Regions from separate parts of the Pediococcus claussenii ATCC BAA-344 genome, predicted to be linked through region 2. Evidence: predicted binding sites of a transcription regulator. Region 2 holds the regulator's gene; the other holds the start of a gene.
The links. The regulator LexA, encoded in region 2, represses DNA repair genes until DNA is damaged. The targets are predictions, from matches to a motif close to CNAACANNTGTTNG.
Positions count from the first base shown of each region.

Region 1: uvrB (excinuclease ABC subunit UvrB) is a predicted target of LexA. The motif match lies at 9,825-9,838, and genes of this name have one in related genera.

Region 1 covers NC_016605.1:541,175-552,439, reverse strand. Annotated here, with positions in the region: gene rpoN (RNA polymerase factor sigma-54) at 1-613, opposite strand, end outside; tRNA gene PECL_RS02600 (tRNA-Arg) at 674-745, shown strand; gene clpP (ATP-dependent Clp endopeptidase proteolytic subunit ClpP) at 1,025-1,621, shown strand; gene whiA (DNA-binding protein WhiA) at 1,783-2,712, opposite strand; gene PECL_RS02580 (gluconeogenesis factor YvcK family protein) at 2,729-3,724, opposite strand; gene rapZ (RNase adapter RapZ) at 3,721-4,608, opposite strand; gene uvrA (excinuclease ABC subunit UvrA) at 4,753-7,602, opposite strand; gene uvrB (excinuclease ABC subunit UvrB) at 7,613-9,616, opposite strand; gene PECL_RS02560 (phospho-sugar mutase) at 9,937-11,265, opposite strand, start outside.
Region 2 covers NC_016605.1:1,000,099-1,011,363, forward strand. Annotated here, with positions in the region: gene PECL_RS04780 (lysophospholipid acyltransferase family protein) at 1-624, shown strand, start outside; gene PECL_RS04785 (YneF family protein) at 698-922, opposite strand; gene PECL_RS04790 (DUF896 domain-containing protein) at 992-1,237, opposite strand; gene lexA (transcriptional repressor LexA) at 1,367-1,996, shown strand; gene PECL_RS04800 (hypothetical protein) at 2,140-2,382, opposite strand; gene PECL_RS04805 (hypothetical protein) at 2,516-3,124, shown strand; gene PECL_RS04810 (hydroxymethylglutaryl-CoA synthase) at 3,191-4,345, opposite strand; gene PECL_RS04815 (ABC transporter ATP-binding protein) at 4,518-6,278, shown strand; gene PECL_RS04820 (ATP-binding protein) at 6,455-8,914, opposite strand; gene PECL_RS04825 (carbamoyl phosphate synthase small subunit) at 8,919-10,001, opposite strand; gene pyrR (bifunctional pyr operon transcriptional regulator/uracil phosphoribosyltransferase PyrR) at 10,024-10,557, opposite strand; gene PECL_RS04835 (RluA family pseudouridine synthase) at 10,705-11,265, opposite strand, start outside.

The DNA.
Region 1 (11,265 bases), 460 kb from region 2:
TATCGTAGCTCTTTGCAATTTTATCCCATTCGCGATTAACCAGTTCATCAAAGTTCTCTTCTAAAACCAAATAGGCCATCCTTGGTGATCCTTCATCATTTTCAGTTTGTAACATCAATGATTCCCTTAAATCTCTAGCTCCAACACCAGGTGGATCTAGTTGCTGTAATAAAGTTACGGCATCATTAACCGAAACAAGTGAGGCACCAGTCTTTTCAATAACGTCCTCATTTGAAATTTGAAGATAACCATTCTCATCAACATAGTCCAATAAGAACTGGACTAACCGGCGCAGTGGTGTATTTCTCATAGTTAGATGAACTTGATCGAGTAAATAGTCAAATAAGGACTGTGTTGAAGAACCTGCAGCCTGCTCGATTAACGCATCATGAGCCTCACTATTTAATACCGACGAACTTCTAAATTCATTAGTTTGATCACTCACCTCAACACTGATAAGCGGATTTTCTAATTCTTTTTGCTGTAAGAATTCTTGTAACTCCTCTACATTGTATTGCAACATTTGGATTGATTGCTGCAATGTTTGAGTCATTGCAAGTCGTTGAATCTGCTTTTGTTGTTGTTTTTGTGAAATTCCTTGTTTCATTGCCATTTTAATCACCATTACCACTTGTTATTTAAACTACTCTAATGTAAAATTTCTATTGTACTTGCGCCGTTAGTGTAATGGATAGCACGTGAGATTCCGGTTCTCGAGCTGTGGGTTCGACTCCCACATGGCGCATATTACATAAAATCTAAACATTTTTATTTAAGGGGTATTTCAATTTTTGGAATGCCTTTTTACTTTCTCAAGCTTTTGCCAATTGTATCCGCTGCCATTATAGCATTAATTATTTTTACAATTACAACTACATTGCTTAGTTATAATTCTACCTATGTTTCTACTTTGTTTCAAAAAATAAGCAAAAACATTTGACCTTTTTTGACCTTTGTTTTACACTATCATCATGTTAGTTATCTAACAGATAATTTTTCGTTTAAAAAAGGAGGCAACTAAGTTATGAACTTGGTCCCAACAGTTATTGAACAATCATCACGTGGCGAACGTGCTTATGACATTTATTCACGCTTACTAAAAGATCGTATCATCATGTTATCAGGTGCGATTGATGACGATTTAGCAAACTCAATCATTGCCCAACTATTATTCTTGGACGCACAAGATTCTGAAAAAGATATTTACCTTTACATTAACTCACCTGGTGGTGTTGTAACTTCTGGTCTTGCAATTTATGATACAATGCGCTTTATCAAGTCAGATGTACAAACCATCGTTATGGGTATGGCAGCTTCTATGGCTAGTGTGCTTGCTTCTTCTGGTACTAAGGGGAAACGTTTTGCACTTCCTCATTCAGAAGTAATGATCCATCAGCCTTCTGGCGGTGCACAAGGTCAACAGACGGAAATTGAAATTGCAGCCGAACAGATTTTGAAAACTCGTAAAGAGTTGAATCATATTTTAGCTGAAAATTCTGGTCAACCTTTTGAAACTGTTAACCGTGATACTGAGCGCGATAATTATCTTACTGCACAAGATGCAGTTGATTATGGTTTGATTGATGGTATTATGGAAAATAATTCTGAAATCAGTAAATAGAGTTTCTCTAAAACACGACAGACTTCTGCCGTGTTTTTTTATGTCCAGTCTGATTCTCAACAATACGCAAGAAAACATTAAGTATTATAAAATTAAAATGAGTCTCAAATGATAGCTAATCCTCATCATTTAAGACTCATTTTCTTCTACATATTTTTTAGTTATGCTCGTAATTGTTCCGCGAGTTGATTTATTTTTCGCAATCTATGATTAATACCAGACTTTGAAATAGGCCCTCCTGGAACTAACTCGCCAAGTTCTTTTAAACTAACCTCTTTATGCGCTAATCTAGCCTCAGCAACTTCACGCAATTTAGGTGGTAATTCACCTAATCCAACCTGATCATCAATAAATTCAATATTGTCGATCTGCTTCATTGAAGCGTTGGCTACTTTATTTAAGTTGGCAGTTTCACAATTAACTAAACGATTAACTGAATTTCTCATATCGCGCATGATTCGCATATCTTCAAATTTGAGCATAGCCGTTGTTGCGCCAATTAATTGTAAAAAATCGGCAATATGCTCTGCTTCCTTCAAATAAGTTATATAACCACTTCTTCGTTCAGTAGTTCTAGCATTCAAGTCATGCTTATTTATCCATTTTGCGATCATATCATTATGTGATTCGTAAAGTGAATAAATTTCAAGGTGATAACGACTTGTTTCAGGATTATTAACAGAACCCCCAGCTAAAAAAGCGCCTCGCAAATAGGAACGTATTTCTGCTTCAGAAGTGAGTACTCCATCTGGAACCATCTCATTAATTTGAAAATCATCTTCTAAAATATCAAGATCTTTTAATAATTCTTTAACCCCGCTACGCAACCGAACAACGTAAACGTTATTCTTTTTCAACTTCATCTTGCGGCGCACGCTTAACTCAGCATCAATTTGATAGAATTCTTTTAAAAGTGAATAAATTCGTCGTGCAATAGCAGGATTTTCTGTTTGGATATTCAAAATTAAATCTCGATTTGAAATCCCAATCGATCCATTCATGCGGATTAACGCCATTAGCTCAGCCTTAGCATTCCCCTTATGAACTTCTAGACCAGTTAATTCCTTTTTTACTTCACTAGCATATGACAAATCGCTCACCTCCCTTTTATTTTCGCTTTGGATTACTACAAATATTCATCAATTCTTCTACTACTTGTGTTCCATTATGGAAGGCCCCACCATCTCTTAACAACAAAAAGTCCTCGGAAATAACTCGACATCCCATTTTGCGCAAGCCATTAAAATCATGTGTGACTTGTTTAGAAACTTCGTCATAACGATGAAAATCCATATAATCTTCTGGTACAATTTTCGTATTAACAAGGACAGTATCAACAAAATTTTTCCCCAAATGTCTATTCAAGGTGCGAACATGATCAGCATCTGAAAATCCAATTGTTTCACCTTTTTGAGTCATAATATTACAGATATATACAATCTCAGCATTAGTTTTCAAAACAGCTTGACCAATATCGTCAATCATCAAATTAGGTAAAATACTAGTATATAAACTACCTGGTCCTAAAATAATTTGATCGGCCTCTAAAATTGCTTGAACAGCACCTTTGATGGCTTTAGGTTTCTTTACTTCACTCCACGGATTGGTTTCAACCCAAATACGCTGAATTGTCTTATGTGCAGCTGTGATTTCCGCTTCACCAGCAAGTTGCGTCCCATCTGTGAACTCGGCATGCAATACAAGTGGCTCATCGCTTGCAGGAAAAACATTTCCCTTAACTTCCATCATTTCTGACAATTCTTGAATAGCAGCACCAATGCCACCCTTCATTTCTGATAGCGCAGCAATGATAAGATTTCCAATCGCATGACCTGATAGAAAACTGTCATTACTATTAAACCGATATTGAAAAATATCTTTAAAGGTACTCGAAGAATCTGACAATGCAACCATTACGTTTCGAATATCCCCTGGCGGAACAACGTTCACATAATCTCGAATGATTCCAGACGAACCCCCGTCATCTGCAACGGTCACGATGGCTGTTATGTCAGCATTTTTCTTGTGTAATCCATTAAGGACGACTGGCAACCCAGTACCTCCACCAATTACAACTATTTTCGGCCTCTTCCCCATTATCATGAGCGGTTTACCGTTTCCTTTCGCTTCAACGCATCCCTGTGTTGAACATGAGTAGGATATATATCCTTCAAATCACTGCCTAGCCTTTCGGCAATTGCTACCGAACGATGTTGTCCACCTGTACAACCAATTGCAATCGTTAAATTAGATTTCCCTTCTTTTTCGTATCCAGGAAGTGTCTCTTTGAGTAATGCAATAAAATGTTCATAAAACTTGGCAGTTGCTGGCTGATTCATTACGTAATCATAAACATCTTTATCCATTCCAGTATGATTTCTTAACTCAGGAATATAGTAAGGATTTGGCAAAAATCTTACGTCCATTACAATATCAGCATCAATTGGAAGCCCATACTTATAACCGAAAGATAAAATTTCTACATGAAACTTAGCAGTTTTATTATCTGAGAAATGAGCAAAAATTTTTTCACGTAATTCGCGTGGTGTCATCTTTGTCGTATCAATAATAAATTGTGAATCGGTTTTTAGAGGCGCTAATAATTCACGTTCTTTTCGAACACCGTCTGCGATTCGTCCGTCCATTGCCAACGGATGAGCACGCCTTGTTTCTTTATAACGAGCAATCAATTCTTCATCAGAAGCATCAAGGAATAGGATTTCTGTATCGACATCCTGCCCGAAACGACGATCGCCAGTAAGCATTGAAAGGAGTTGGTCATAAAACGTACGGGACCTTAAATCTACAACTAGGGCCACTTTTTCAATATTTCCAGCCTCGGTTATCAATTCAAAAAACTTCGGTAGTAAGGCTGGCGGCATGTTATCAACTACAAAGTATCCAAGATCTTCAAAGCTCTGCATGGTTACTGTTTTTCCAGCACCACTCATTCCAGTCACGATTACCAACTGTAAATTTTTTGCCATTTCATTTCCCCCTCGTAAATCCTTTCCATATTATATCACACCCGGGTGTTTCTTTTTTCTTTTCAAAATTTTAAAACCATTTAAAATAAAATGAACCCCCAAGATTTTTAATATAATCTATAAGCGTTCATTTCAATAATTATTTTATTTAATTTTTTTCATACGGTTTAAATCTCTCTCCAAAATTGGTTTAAGATACTGTCCCGTGTAACTGTTGGAAGCCTTAGCGATATCTTCAGGAGTCCCGGTCGCAATAATTTCACCGCCACCAGCTCCTCCCTCAGGTCCGAGATCGATTAAATGGTCTGCCGTTTTAATCACGTCCAGGTTATGTTCAATTACTAATACGGTATTTCCATTATCAACCAATCGTTGTAGTACATCCAATAAGCGTTTAATATCATCGGTATGCAGTCCAGTAGTCGGTTCATCAAGAATATAGAAATTGCGTCCATTGGCTTTCTTATGCAACTCGGCAGCTAACTTCATTCGTTGAGCTTCCCCACCAGATAAAGTTGTAGCCGATTGTCCCAAATGAACGTATCCTAAACCGACATCAATAATAGTTTGTAACTTACGGGCGATCTTCGGAATTGCTTCAAAATACTTGGCTGCTTCTTCAACTGTCATATTCAGTACTTCAGCAATGTTCTTCCCCTTATACTTAACCTCGAGGGTCTCAGAGTTATAGCGCTGCCCATGACAGACTTCGCAAGGCACGTAAACATCTGGTAAAAAGTTCATCTCGATCTTAAGGATTCCATCACCTTTACAGGCCTCACATCGTCCACCTTTTACGTTGAAACTAAAGCGACCCTTAGTGTATCCCCTTAATTTTGCCTCATTCGTTTGTGCAAAAAGACCTCTTATATCGTCAAAAACACTGGTATATGTCGCAGGATTGCTTCGAGGCGTTCTACCAATCGGAGTTTGATCAATATTGATAACTTTCTCAATATTTTCAACACCAGTAATTTTTTTAAACTTGCCAGGTTTTTCAGAATTATTGTTAAGTTTTTGAGCTAAAGCCCTTTTTAATACCATATTTACTAAAGTAGACTTACCTGACCCAGACACTCCAGTAACTGCAATGAATTCGCCCAGTGGGAAATCAACACTTACGTTCTTTAAGTTATTTTCACTAGCACCAGTCAATCTTATTTTTTTACCATTGCCACTCCGCCTATCAGGACTAAACGGTATAAACTTCTTGCCAGCTAAATACTGTCCCGTTAATGATTTTGTTGACCGCATAACCTGCTTTGGAGTTCCCGCAGCCATTACTTGACCCCCATTTTCACCAGCACCAGGCCCAATATCAATTAAATAATCAGATGCCAACATGGTATCTTCATCATGCTCAACAATTACTAATGTATTCCCCAAATCACGCATTTTTTTGAGGGAACTAATTAGACGATCATTATCACGCTGATGTAACCCAATTGAAGGTTCATCTAAAATATAAAGTACACCAGACAAATTCGAACCAATCTGCGTTGCTAAACGAATTCGTTGAGCCTCACCACCAGATAGTGTACGTGCTGACCTGCTCAACGTTAAGTAATCTAATCCAACATTACCTAAAAACGTTAAACGATCATTGATTTCTTTCAGTACAGGAGCTGCAATTTGTGATTCTTGATCTGATAATTCAACACCCTTAAAAAATAAAATGCTCTCATCAACAGGTAATTCAGAAACCTCACCAATATGCTTTCCAGCAATTTTTACGGAAAGTGCTTGACGATTTAAACGATACCCATGACAAGTTTGACAAGTCAATTCACGCATGTATAGTCGCATTTGGTCCCTTGTAAAGTCGCTATTGGTCTCAGCATAACGCCTGTTAACGTTACTCACAACCCCTTCAAACTCCGCATCGACATCACGCACACCGCCAAAATCATTTTCATAATGAAAATGAAATTTTTTACCCTGTGAACCATACAAAACAATATCTTGTTCTGACTTTTTTAAATTCTCAAAGGGAACATCCATATCAATTCCAAAACTCTCAGCTGCTTGTTCAAGCATAGATGGATAATATTGTGAACTAATAGGATTCCAAGGTGCAATTGCTCCTTTGCGTAACGTTAAGCTTGGGTCTGGTACAACTAAATCTGTATCTACTTCTAACTTCACACCCAACCCATCACAATCTGGGCATGCCCCAAATGGTGCATTAAATGAGAACAATCTTGGCTCTAACTCACCAACCGTAAAACCACAAATAGGGCAAGAATAATGTTCAGAAAAAAGAATCGGTTCACCATCTAAAATATCTGCCGTCGCATAACCGTCGCTTAATCGTAAGGCAGCTTCAAAAGAGTCAAATAGCCGGGAACGTATTCCATCCTTTACCACAACACGGTCAACTACTACATCGATAGTATGCGCTTGATTCTTATTTAGATCAGGAACTTCGTCAACATCATATGTTTCCCCGTCAACTTGTACTCTAACAAAGCCTTCCCGCTTAACCTTTTCAAAAACTTTTTTGTGTTGTCCCTTTTTTCCACGAATAATTGGTGACATAATTTGGATGCGAGTACGTTCTTCCAGTGCTAATACACGATCAACCATTTGTTCAACAGTTTGACTCGTAATCTCCGTGCCGTCGTTAGGACAAATTGGATGTCCAACTCTCGCCCATAAGAGACGAAGATAATCATTAATTTCCGTAACCGTCCCCACTGTTGAACGAGGATTCTTGGAAGTTGTTTTTTGATCAATTGAAATGGCAGGACTAAGTCCATCGATTGAATCCACATCTGGTTTATCCATTTGTCCTAAAAACTGACGTGCATATGCTGATAAACTTTCTACATATCGTCGTTGTCCTTCAGCATACAGTGTATCAAAAGCTAGTGAGCTCTTACCCGACCCAGATAATCCAGTTACGACAACCATCTTATTCCTTGGAATTGTTACATCAATATCTTTTAAATTATGAGATCTTGCCCCATGAATAACTATTTTATCGTTTGCCAACCTAATTCTCCTACCCGATTTGTGACTTTAGTTCCAACACGGTATCTCTTAAATTAGCAGCTTTTTCAAAATCTAATTTCTTGGCAGCTGCTCGCATTTGGTCTTCCAGGTTCTCAATCATATTACTCTGATCTTCCCTGTTCATATCAGCGAAGTCTACATCCAAAAAGTCGTCCTTTTTACCCTTATTTTCATCAGACTTCGTCGATGAGATTAGTTCGCCAATCGATTTTTGAATTGTATGCGGAGTTATACCGTGTTCTTCATTATATGCTTCCTGAATACTCCGACGACGTGCAGTCTCATCAATTGTTTCCTGCATTGAACGAGTAACCCGATCAGCGTACATTATTACATGTCCATTTTCATTACGGGCAGATCTTCCCGCAACCTGAATCATAGAACGAGTATTACGCAGAAATCCTTCCTTGTCAGCGTCTAAAATGGCCACAAGTGAAACTTCTGGAACATCAATTCCTTCACGTAGAAGATTAATTCCAACTAACACATCGTATTTCCCAGTTCGGAGATCCCTAATAATTCTAGTTCTTTCAAGTGTCTTAATATCACTGTGTAAGTAGGCAACTTTTACACCCATTTCCTTCAGATAATCGGTTAAATCTTCTGCCATCTTTTTTGTTAAAGTTGTCACAAAAACACGTTCATTTTTCTCGGCACGCTGGTTTATTTCTCCTAGCAGGTCATCCATTTGGCCCATAATCGGTCGAACTTCAATTATCGGATCCAACAATCCAGTTGGGCGAATAATTTGCTGAACCACATCATCCGTACGTTCTTGCTCATAATCGCCTGGAGTGGCCGACATATATATAATCTGGTTAACATGTTTCTCAAATTCTTCTAATCGTAATGGTCGATTATCCAGCGCGCTTGGTAGCCTGAATCCATAATCAACAAGCTGTTGTTTTCGTGCTCTGTCGCCATTGTACATTCCACGAATCTGGGGCATCGTAACATGTGACTCATCCACAACGACTAGAAAATCATCGGGGAAGAAGTCTAATAGAGTGTATGGTGGTTCACCCGGTTTCCGTCCGTCCATATGGCGTGAATAATTTTCGATGCCACTGGTATACCCCATCTCACGTAACATTTCTAAATCATAGGTTGTGCGTTGTTTTAACCTTTGGGCCTCCAATAGTTTCCCATCTTTTTCAAGTTCATCTAATCTAACTTTTAGTTCATCTTCAATACCCTTAATAGCTGTTTCCATTCGCTCTTCATTAGTCATGAAATGGGTTGCGGGGAAAACCGTAATATGATCGCGATCCCCAATGATTTCACCAGTTAATGCATCAACTTCCCGCATTCTATCAATCTCATCACCAAAAAACTCAACACGAATCGAATGTGCTTCACTTGCAGCTGGAAAAATCTCAACAACGTCTCCGTGCACTCGAAAACGTCCACGTTGAAAATCAATATCATTACGATCATACTGAATATCAACTAACTGACGAAGCAATTGATCCCTACCAATCTCCTGGCCTACTCGAATTGATACAGCATGGTCCCGATATTCTCGTGGATCACCCAACCCAAAGATACTTGAGACAGAAGCCACAACAATAACGTCATTTCTCTCAAGTAAAGAACTAGTTGCCGAGTGACGTAATTCATCAATCTCATCATTAATTGATGAATCCTTCTCAATATAAGTATCACTGGACGGAACGTATGCTTCCGGTTGATAGTAATCATAATAACTAACAAAATATTCAACGGCATTGTTGGGAAAAAACTGTTTAAATTCTCCGTACAACTGCCCCGCCAATGTTTTATTATGTGAAAGCACCAAGGTTGGTCGATTAACCTGTTGGATAACATTAGAAATCGTAAAAGTCTTACCCGTTCCCGTCGCGCCAAGCAAAATTTGTTCCTTTTCACCCTTATTAAGTCCATTAACTAGTTCCTCTATTGCTTTGGGCTGATCCCCGGTAGGCTTATACTTTGAAACTAATTGAAACTTTCGATCATCCTCACGTTCAATCATTAATACGATACCCCCCACTTTTTTAGCCAGAATAAATTTAAGTTCTCTTCAGTCTAAATTACACTTAATCAAAAAGTTAATAATCTGCTCTAGAAGGGAACGACGAATGATTTTTATTTCATAATCATTCGTCGCTTAACGTTAATCCCATCACTTAACTTCTATCTAAATTGGCCACTATCAAAAATCTATACACATTCTATCACACCGAACATACTTTCGCCATCTTCAAAGGTTGCTTAAAAAAGAGAAAGCGATAGCAAACTTGGATGGGCATTTTCCCGCAAGTTTACTACCGCTTTAACATCAAATATTTTAATTTATTTTACTAATTTATCAATGCTGTCTTCAAACAAATCAACCTTTTTAAGGGCATCTTCTTCACTTTCTCCAACAGTACCCACATAGAATTTAATCTTAGGCTCCGTTCCTGAAGGACGAATTGCAATCCAAGTCCCATCATCTAACGTGTATTTAAGCACATTGGATTGTGGCAAATCAATTTTGCTTTCTTTGCCCTCTTTATTAACTTGAACACTAGTTTCAAAATCTTGTGAATTAACAACCTGATATCCAGCAAACGCAGTTGGATGTTCTGAACGGAATTGGTTCATAATTGCATCCATTTTTTCTTTACCATCAACTCCCGGAAAATCTTTGGAAATTGTTTTTTCTTCATGATAGCCATAAGTTGCAAATAGGCTTTGTAATCCATCGTATAAGGTTTGACCTTTGCTTTGATAATATGCAGCTATTTCAGCAAGTAAAACGATACCTTGAATAGCATCTTTATCCCTAACAAACGGACGAACAAGATAACCATAGCTTTCCTCAAAACCAAACATAAAGGTATGTTCACCAGTTTCTTCAAAGTTCTTAATTTGATCAGCGATAAACTTAAATCCAGTCAGGACATCAATCATCTTAGCATGGTGTCCTTCAGCAATTCGTGTTGCAAATTCGCTTGATACAATTGATTTAACCGCAACTGCATTCTTTGGTAAATCACCAGCTTGTTCATGCGCAGTTAACACATAATCTAACATTAAAGCGGCAATCTGGTTTCCTGTCAGGAGTTTATACTCCCCATTAGGCAAACGAACTGCTGCCCCCAATCGATCAGCGTCAGGATCGGTTGCAATCAACAAATCTGCGTCTTGCTTCTTACCTAGTTCAATTGCTAAGTCAAAAGCCTGGGCAAATTCTGGGTTTGGAAAAGGAACTGTAGCAAACTCTGGATCAGAAATCGCCTGTTCCGGAACCATTGTGTAATCTGTGAAGCCCGCATTCTGCAATGCACGACTTCCGATTACTTTACCAGTTCCGTGAAGTGGTGAATAAATCAACTTCATGTTAGCACCGAATTTTTTAATTAATTCATGATTCAATGAAACCTTTTTGATTTCTGACAAATATTTCAAGTCAACATCTTCGCCAATTAAGGACATCAATCCCCTTGCCCGTAATTTTTCTTGTGTCATTGATTTAACAGCAAAAATATCTGTTACTTTTCGAATGTAGCCTGTAATGCGATCCGATTCTTCTGGTGGCATCTGACCACCATCTGGACCGTAAATTTTGTATCCATTATATTGTTTAGGATTATGACTAGCGGTAATCATGACCCCCGCATAAGTCCCTAACTCTCT
Region 2 (11,265 bases):
TTCTATTCAATTATCCGCGGAATCGTTTTCGCCTTAATATATCTAATCAATGGCATACCAAGGTCATACAACAAGGAACAACTTCCCAAGGGAAACTATATTTTAGTCGCACCTCATCGTACTTGGTTTGATCCTGTTTTATATGCAATGGCGGCATCGCCCAAAAAGTTTGCGTTTATGGCCAAACAAGAATTATTTAAAAATAAATTTTTAAGCTGGTTAATAACTAGTTTAAATGCTTTTCCCGTTGATAGGCAACATCCTGGACCATCTGCAATAAAAATACCAGTAAAGTTGCTGAAAAATAGCAATCTTTCAACAATCATATTTCCGTCAGGAACCCGCCATTCTGAAGAACTTAAAAGTGGCGCATTTGTAATCGCTAAACTTGCTGGAGTGCCAATTGTTCCAGCGGTTTACCAAGGGCCACTAACATTTAAAAGCCTATTTTCACGTCGTAAAATAAAAATTGCCTTTGGAAAACCAATTCAAATTGACAAAAAAATGAGAATGAACGAAGAGAATTTAGCAACTCTTGAGTCTCAACTAAATGCTGAATTTATATCACTTGATCGAGAAATTGACCCGGCATTTAAATATGTTGATGTCTCTTCCAAAAAATAATAACTATAAAAAAGAGGCCAAAATTTTTCTGGCCTCTTTTTTATAGTTATTATTTAGCAATCTTACAAACAAATTAGCCCTTCTTGGCTTGATTCTGCATTGAAGTCATCATTTGATGTAATTTCTTTTGTGACGGTTTTTGTCCCATCTGTAACATCATCGTCCGCAACATCTCTTCATTGATTGGAGGATTATTCTTAAGATAAGTCTCCATGTATCGACGAGCAATGAAAAAACCAGCTACTGCACCAATTAATGCAGCAACAACTACTATTGCAATCCAAATTCCAGTTGACACGTTAATTCCTCCTTACACTGTTACATATCTTATATACTACACAAAAAAACAATAAAACGGAAGAAAAAATTAATCACGCAACCCCTTTTTTCGCTGGGCGTCTTTGACTTTTTGGGGAGTAACTTCTTTACCATCTTTATCAAAAATCTGCATCATTTCTACCTGACTACGAAAACTCTCGCGAAATTTCTTTAAATATTTTTGGCGTAAATCTTTACGTTCAATGATTTCAAGATCACTCAAGCCATCTTCTTTGGCTTTTTTTGCTAATTCATTAATTCTTTTAATTAACTTTTGCATTTCTTGATCAGCCATACTCCACACTCCAATCTTTTTTATAATAATACTACCATGAAAGATCAAAAAGCAAAAAATACGAACATAAGTTTGATTAGGAAAGTTGGACATGGTATGATTATGTTAAATAAATTAAGGAGTTACGCAATGACTGTAAAAGTTGGTGACAAGCAATTTGCTGTTTTACAATTTATTCATGAAAAAGTTACTGAAAAAGGGTATCCTCCGACTGTTCGCGAAATTGGTGAAGCAGTCGGTTTATCCTCTACCTCAACAGTCCATGGTCATATTTCACGACTCGAAAAAAAGGGCTTCTTACAAAAAGATCCTACTAAACCCAGAGCTCTTGAGGTTACGGCAGCTGGATTGGAAGAACTTGGAATTGAAACCAACGAAGATACTATTCCAATGCTTGGTGTAGTAACTGCTGGGCAACCAATTTTAGCTGTTGAAGAAGCAACCGATTATTTTCCCGTCCCTGATGAGTACAAGGAGAGCCAAAAAGACCTCTTCATGTTAACCATTCGTGGGGAGAGTATGATTAACGCTGGAATTCTTTCTGGTGATCAAGTTATTGTTCGCCGACAACAAAGCGCTGATAATGGAGATATTGTGATTGCAATGACTGAGGATGATGAGGCTACCTGCAAGCGATTCTTCAAAGAAATTGATCATATTCGACTACAACCCGAAAATGACACTATGCAACCAATTATTCTTTCAAATGTGACTATCCTGGGTAAGGTTGTTGGTTTGTTTCGGAATCAGATTTTTTAACTATTATTTATTCGAGACAATAAAGTAAGCGAGATATAAGTTGAAAAGTGATGAGTTTAAAAAGCGAAATCACTTGCCTTATTTCTCGTATTTTTATTATTTGGGCATAGAAAAAATTATTCTTTAGTGTTGCCTGACCCCTTTTAATATCTTTTATTTTGAACTTTTTTCATTTTGCGAATTTTTATCGCTTCACAATGAACTATTTTTAATTCAAGAAGATATTTTTTCCTTTTCAATTTGATTCGGTCAACCTCAGAATAGTGCAGAACTTCAATAATTACTGTATCTCCTAATTGATTCAAAACCCTACCTATAATTGGGTTTAACATTGATTCAACATATCGACATTTAACCAAAGTGCCCTTTTCAAAAGTCATCCCCATCTGTTTCACCTCATTTTATAGTTACTATATTATAAAATAAGTAAATATATATGCTTATTATTAGATTTTATTGTGAATTTGCCGATTATAATGTTGAACATGTATAATGGTGAAAAATGATAAGGAGAAACGTATGCTTTATTTGGCAATAATTTTAGGTATCGCTTTTATACTATTGTTGTTTCGGGTTGCAATGGTTATCACAAACCGAGAAAATCCCCTTTTGACCATTCTATTGACTTTATTGGTCGGGGCCGGGTTATTATATTCATCTCTCCAAGTTCCAAAAGCTCTAAAACAGGGAGACCATCAATCAGCGCAAGTAGATAGCACTAGTGCGGATAGTCTTACAAACAAGCTTCCGTTAAATCAATTAACCGATAATAGTTCCAGCCAAAGTGAAGCTAAGCAAGAATTATCAGAAAATTCAATCCTTAACTCCGTTAGAGAAAGTTATAAGTCCATTGGTAAAGTAAGTTTTGACGGTTCTACTAAAACTTATTCCTTGTTACCAACCGCTTCTAGTTTCGTGAAGCCACTTCGTCAAATTATTGCCAATCCTAATCAGGCCAATGAAGCAAACTTTGATCAGATGGTTACAAACTTTAAAACAACATCCAAATCAATCGAAAACGACCTTGGCAAGGGATACACCCTACAACTGTTAAATCCTGATAAAGCAAATCAAAAACTTTTGGCCGTTAAGGATCAAAATGTAACATATAACTTTTTCAGTAAATAGCGAATTAATAAAAAGTGGTACTAAAGCATCCATCTCTTTGCTTTAGTACCATTTTTTTTATAATCATCAATGTTCCCCGTAAATTCTTTGATGATTTTTTTGCCCTTTTAAAATAAATTTTGCTGGATCTTCTCTATAATCAGTTTCAAAATCATCACTATCCAACATTGCGCTCAGGTAGATTCTTTCGTATTCTTTAACAGTCACTTGCTTACGCTGATCTAACCACTTCAAACTTTCAATTAAAGATTGCTTGTCATAATTGTTAATCTTACCACTAAAGAATTCTCCCTCGGCCCCTGAGCCATAGCTAAACAAACCAATTATGTCATTTTGCTTAAGTTCTCGATTAATCAGAAGTGAAATCAAACTCAAGTATAAAGAACCGGTATATAAATTCCCCACAATCTGTGATAGTTGTTTGGATTCATCAAAGGCCTCAAATAACCGATTTTGTTCTTCAACTGTTTCATCTTCAATTCCCGCTCGTAGTGCCTTATATCCCATTTTGGTGAACGGAAGATGAAATACCAATGCCTCAAAATCGGATGATTCTAACTTTGTCATATCTTTATACGCATTATAAGTTTTTAGAAAAAACTGAATAAACTCATCCGAAGAGTATTTGCCATCCACCAAAGCTTCCGAAAATCCGAGTGGTCTCCAAAAATCCATAATATCCTTCGTGTAATGTGAATATTCTTTTGAGATAGTCATAATGCGTGGATTTGCACTCATTATCATTGCAACTGCTCCTCCACCTTGGGTTACTTCGCCTGAACTATGAAGCCCATATCTTGCGATGTCAGAGCCAACTAATAAAACCCTACTGTCTGGCTTCATCATTATATGGCCCATTGCTAATCTGATACCCGCTGTTAAGCCAAAGCAAGCTTGTTTTAACTCGACTCCACTTGCAGATTGATTAATGCCTAATAAATGCTGTAAATACACTGATCCTGATTTTGAATTATCAACTCCAGATTCCGTGCCAAAAAGTATTAAATCAATTTTTTGGCGATCTGCGTCATCAATAATTTTAGAAGCTGCATTTGCTGCGAGTGTCACAGAATCTTGAGAATTACGGATTACGGCCGCCTTTTTTTGCCCAATTCCAATTAAATATTTATTTGGATCCTCATTTCTTGCAGTGGCTAACTCTGCCATATCTAAAAATAAATCACTTGTAAAAAAACCTATCTTATCAATACCTATGTTCATAAATTTTTCTCCGTTCTATTGTCTTGATATATTAATTATAATTGAATATTCAAAATTTGTAATTCTTCTTTACTTTTTCATAAAATATAGTAAAAAACATAAAGATTGACTTTAGAATCTATTGTGTCTATTATTCTAGGGTTAATATACAAAGAATAAATGGAGGAATATCATGAAAAAAGAAGTCACCTTATTAAGCATGTTTAGGTATGTTTTTCAAACCGTTCTACAAAAGAAACGGCTTCTTTTCCTAAATATTGCTGCGCTCATAATTATTACAGCACTTCAATTTGTAATGCCACAATTTACTCAATACATCATTGATAAAATTATTCCTGATAAAAGTATGACTAAATTATTTTATTCCGTTGCATTGATGATTCTTGCAGCTGTGTTACTTGGTGTTTTCAATTATTTTTCCACCTATTATATGAGTATTATGAGTCAAAATTCAATTTTGACACTTCGTGAGAACCTGTTTAGACATATTTTAAGCCTTGATTCCGCTTATTTTGAATCAAGCAAAACTGGTGATTTAATGGTTCGGCTAACCAGTGATATTAATAACTTGCAGAGCCTTATATCGGCAAACATGCTCTCAATTATTGGTAATTTCTTTACATTCGTTGGCGTGTTAGTATTTATTATCATCGTTAATTGGCAAATGGCTCTTGCGGTTAGTATCACTTTCCCATTAATGTTTTTTATTTACCGTATATTTAGGACCCGTATTCGAACAGCATTTAGGAATGCACGTGTCTCTCAAGCGGACATGTCAAATCAGATGCAAAATACGTTAACCCAAATCCAACTTATAAAAAGCTTCACGAATGAAAAAGCCGAAAGCAAAAAATTCGATCAATTTGCGGATCAAAACCGTCAATACATGATTGAGGCATCAAGAAACCAAGCAATTTTTTCGCCTTCAATTGATTTTGTGAACTATCTAGGTACAGCGATTATACTTTTGCTTGGTTCATATTTTGTAATCAAAGGTCAACTTCTTGTTGGTCAAATGGTCGCCTATATTAGCTATGTTGCTATGTTACAAAGCCCAATTCGTTCTTTTACGCAACTATTAAATCAAATTCAACAATCTTTAATTTCATATGGTAGGATCATCGATGTTATTGGCGTTCAGCCCAAAATCATCGATTCACCCGATGCAGAAAATTTTCCGCAAATTAAGCAAGGCATTAAGTTAGATGACATTTCTTTTTCATATTCAACCGATAATGTTAACTTCAATGATGGAAGTAACGCTTTAAATAACGTTACTTTTAATATTCCTTATGGAAAAACAACAGCATTGGTTGGTCATTCTGGTGCTGGTAAGACAACAATCACCAAGCTCCTAACTAGATTCTATGAAGTTACGTCTGGAAACATATTTTTCGATAATATCCCGATCAAAGACATTAAAATTAAGTCATTGAGGGACAACATTGCAATTGTATCTCAGGACGTTGATATTATTGATGGAACAATTCGAGAGAATATCATGTATGGAGAAAGTGATATTTCAGACAAAAATATTCACGAAGCTGCCCAAATGGCAAATATTGATGATTATATTGTTAAATTACCAGATGGACTAGATACGCAGGTTGGTGAACGTGGAATTAAACTATCAGGCGGTCAAAAGCAAAGAATTTCAATTGCCAGAGCCTTGCTAAAAGATGCACAAGTAATAATTTTAGATGAAGCCACTGCCGCCCTAGATAATGAATCTGAAAAGGCTATTCAGCATGCTTTAAATAACCTTTTAACTAACCGAACATCACTTGTTATTGCTCATCGACTTTCGACAATTCATAATGCCGATAACATTATCGTGATGGATCAAGGTAGGGTCGTAGAATCTGGCACTCACGAAAACCTTCTTAAACAAAACAGTTACTATAAAAAATTATATGACGCTCAATTTGAATAGTTTTAAAAAAGAGTTCGAAATAAAATTCCGAACTCTTTTTAATTTATTTCAAATCCGCTGGGTTTAAAAATGTAAGCAATAAAAATCCTTATTCCTAGATACTGAATTTAGATTAAAATATTCCAACTTGTTACTATAAAAAAATCAAGTTGTGCAAATTTTACCAAGCTTAATTCTTATAAACGTTTAATTTCTGCACCAATTGCGAGTGAGAAAGGAGGTTTTTGCGGTTCAATCAATCCAAATTGTTTGTAAGGATAAACATGTTTATAAGTGTAATTATGTTTTCGAGTTATCTTTTGGATATTGTCCAATTTAGTGAACTGTCCCAATGTAACATCAACTAGAAGTGAAGTCATATTTGTACCCGTTGCAAAACTTATAAACGGTAAGTCTTGAACCGAAAGTGGCGCAATACTTGTTAGGGTTAAATGTCCACGATCATTTTTAAAAATAACTGTAAAAATTCCGTTTTCTTCCATTCTAGAGGTTTCACGTTCCGCTAAACGTTTGGCTTTATTTGAAACTTCTTGAGACAAAGCAGATAAATCAGTACTTAGATATTCCTCATTTGTTCTAATTTTCCCCAAAACGCTGATCTTCTCATTAGATTTAAGAGTAACAAACATAAAATCAGAATCGACATTTTCAGAGCGAGTAGTTCTACTTAAAGGTAATTGTTTAATTACAATTCCATTATCTACAAGTTTATTAACAATTTCCCACTTTCCTTGCGCTAAAATAGCGTCAGGCTTTTCAATATTAAAAATATTCAAACAATTTTCAACTGTAAGTGGTTCCAGATATACTTTATCCGCAAATCCCGGGGCCAATGAAATTGCGCTCGGATTATTATTAATTAAAATAATCTTGTACCCTAATCTTTTGGCTTCTAAAATCGTCTGAATTGTAGTATATTCGGCCGCCCCGTTTGCACCAACCTGATTATTAGCCGTACCCAAAAGTATAAGTTTACGATCATCACTTGTAAATGATTCATCCTCATCTTCAAATGTGGAATAGAAAACAGTAGAATCAAAGTCAAACTCTCCGGCAGTTGGTTCAATTGACTTAAATGTCGGTTTCAATTTACTGTACTCTAGTCTAAAGTGCCGCACTCGGTCGTACTCGGTCTTCCATAGATGAGCAATTTGCGTATCACCAAACCCATAATATTTAGCATTTTCCAACGAATCAATGCTAAATAGGTTCTCACGTAAATCTCTTTCAATTTGGATAATGTGATACAGTTTGTAAAAATAAAAGGCGTCAATTTTTGTCATTTCAGCAAGTTCATCGATTGTATATCCCCTTCTAAGTGCTTCTAAGAGATAAAAAAGTTCTCCTGCCCTTGGATGAACCAATACATTAATCAACTGAGCCTCACTTAACTGTGACTCATCTAGTGATGCCTGCTCAGCAATTGTACTAGAATCGACCGATCGAATAGCCTTTTCAAGGACTTCTTCCATACTTCTACCATATGCCATTACTGCCCCAGTTGATTTCATTTGTGTATTCAAGTTTTGATCGGCATTTTTAAAACTTGCAAAAGACCATGTTGGAAAACGAACAGCTAGGTGATCTAGTGTCGGCTCAATTAAAGCTAAAGCGTCCTCATTCAATCCAGGTAATTCAATATCACGCAAATTTTTACCCATAATTACGTGGGCTACCACTGGTGCAATTGGATAACCCGTTGCCCTTGCAGCGAAGGATGTTGTACGATCAAAGAATGGGTTAATTCGAGTAATAAAATGACGACCTGAAATCGGTTCTAACGCAAATTGAACGTGACAAACACCCTTAACTCGAAAAACTTCTGCAACCTTTAAAGCAGACTCACGCAAAGTTTGTCGTTCGGTATCTGTTAAGGTTTGGATGGGACTAAAGGTTATAGAATCACCAGCGTGCACCCCAACCGGATTGAAGTTTTCGGCACCATTAATTGCCAACTTTGTTCCTTCTGAGTCCCTCAGCACCGTCATTTCGATTTCTTTATATCCTACAATACTTTTTTCTACAGCAACTTGATTTGTTGATGAAACTTTAAAACTACTCTCTAAGTTTTCGATTAATTGAAATTCATTTTCACACTGTTGCCGATTTGTTTTGGATAATGAGGCAATTGGTTTAATAATTATTGGATAACCAACCTTTTTCGCAAATTTAATTGCATCCTCGGGCGTTTCAACAACAGTAGTTGGAATTGTTGGTTCTTTGATATGTCTAAGAACTCGATTCATAAGTTCAGGATTCTGTAAGTTGTGAATCGTGGTTAATGTAACACCTAGCATCTTTAAATCCAAATCAGAAATAATATCTGCCTCATTCAATTGTTCAACTAATTGAAGGGCCCGACTATTTCCTAAGATTGGTAAAATCGTGTCAATTTTCCGATCACGAATCACTGTAATTAGATGATTCACGTTTAACTCACTAACAATAAAATGAACCTTTAAACCCAAACTAGAAATCACCGAATTGGCGTCATCGGTCACAAAAAAAAGATTCAAATCTAATTTTGCCAATTCTCTGATGATTTGTATTGAAGCTGCATCAGTTTCAGTATCTTTACCAATTTCTGTGGTTCCTGAGCCGATTATTAAAATATTTTTTATGCGTTTTCTTACCATAATCTTACCTTCCGCGAGTTGCCATCATTTCCATAAATTCGTCAAATAATTCTGTCGCTTCTCTTGGCCCAGGCGAGCTATCCGGAAAGAACTGGACACTAAATGCAGGATAATAACGATGTCGTAACCCTTGAACGGAGTGATCAACCATGTCGTAATGCGTAACTAGTAGGTCATCTCGATTGATTGAATCTGGATCAACCATAAAACCTTGTCCCTGAGAGGCATACATAACATCATCTGTGATAATTGATAAAATAGGATGATTATCACCATGATGTTCAGCGTTTGACTTAATAACATCACAACCGTTTGCAAGGGCGAACGCTTCGTGTCCCAATCCGATTGAAAATAATGGGATATTTTTTCTCTGAACAGCTAAAATCATGTCGATCACTTCCGATGGTAAATCTTTTGGAGAACCGGGACCTGTGGAAATAATAACTCCATCGGGATCTAAGCTAAAAATCTGATCAGCTGTTGCAGAATAAGGCAAAACTGTTACATTACAGTCTCTTTGACTCAATTGTCGTAAAATACCGTATTTTAAGCCTAAATCAATAACGATCACATTTTTTCCTTCACCCGGATTAGGAAATGGTTTGGGAGTAGAAACTTGTCCTACCTGTTGGTTTGTTAACACAATTGCTTTTAACTGATCAAATGCGTGTTCTAAATCATTAACAGGGTCTACAATACTGCCACGAATTGTTCCTGTCTTTCTGAGCTTCCTAATTAAAGCGCGTGTATCAATACCAGAAATTCCCGGTATGTTTTGTTGTTTCAAGTATTCATGAAGTGACAAACGACGACGACGATTAATCGAAACATCAGCAATGTCTCGGACAATTACACTCTTACACGTTGGATCCACTGATTCATAACCTGCTCGCTCGATTCCCGTACCACCAATGGATGGTCGAGAAAAAACAATAATTTGATTGTGATATATTTGGTTCGTAATTATTTGTTGGTATCCGGTCATGCTTGTATTAAAAACCACATCTCCAAAAGTTGTAGCTTTGGATCCAAAACCAGTTCCCTTAAATACAGATCCGTCCTCAAGAATTAAATAACGTTCAGCCACATACTTTTCCCCCAATCAGTAATTACTTTTTTCCGAGACTCACTAAATCTTCATCATCAATTTCATTTACAAAGACATTAATTTTTTCGTTCTGTGCCGTTGGAATATTTTTTCCTACAAAGTCAGCACGAATTGGAAGTTCACGATGCCCACGATCTACTAGTACTGCTAAAGCAATCTGAGAAGGCCTTGCAACATCCATCACTGCATCCATAGCAGCTCTAATTGTCCTACCTGTGAAAAGAACATCGTCAACCAAAATAACCTTTTTTCCTTCTAGATCAAGCTCAATTAAATTTTGGTCAACAGTTCGTTCATGAGCTTTTATGTCATGAATATCATCGCGATATGCCGCAATATCAAGTTCTCCAACTGGTATATCAATTCCTTCCAATTGTTTTAACCTATCAGCAATTCGCCTTGCCAAATAAACACCACGAGTCTTAATTCCGATTAAAACAATCTCATCTACACCTTTGTTTCTTTCAATAATTTCATATGTGATCCGTGTTAACGCTCGTTTCATTGCCATTGCATCCATAATCTCTTTTTCCATTCGCAAACGCTCCTTTTTAATAAAAAAATCCGAAACAAAACACTGTTTTGCTCCAGACTCCCTGCTTCAAGTTAAATAATCAGACTACGAGTAAAAAATGCTTAACCACCAAAACAATTAAACTATTACAACCTAAATTATCCTTGTCTATTCCTTATTGTCAAGTCGTTTTAACTGATCTTGAAATATTTTTGGTGGTTCTATTTCAAATACAAGCTCTTCACCAGTTCTAGGATGCTTGAAGCCTAATAATGCCGCATGAAGAAACTGACCATGACCTTTTAATGTCTTTTTCGGACCATATAAAGGATCTCCAGCAACCGGATGACCAATATACTTTAAATGAACTCTGATTTGGTGGGTCCGTCCAGTTTCTAAAATACACTCAATTAGCGTATATTCTCCAAACCTTTTCAGCACTTTAAAATGCGTAACCGCATGTCTACCATCTGCAATTACATCCATTTTTTTTCGATCTTTTTTTGAACGACCGATAGGAGCATCGATCTTTCCAGAATCCTCAGTAATATTTCCGTGTACAATAGCTAAATACCGACGTTTCGTCGTCTTATCCTTTAATTGTTTGCTTAAGCTGATCAACGCATCATCGTTTTTTGCGACCATTAAAAGCCCTGATGTATCTTTATCGATTCGATGGACAATTCCCGGGCGGAATTCTCCGTTAATTGTTGCTAAAGGTGTGTGGGC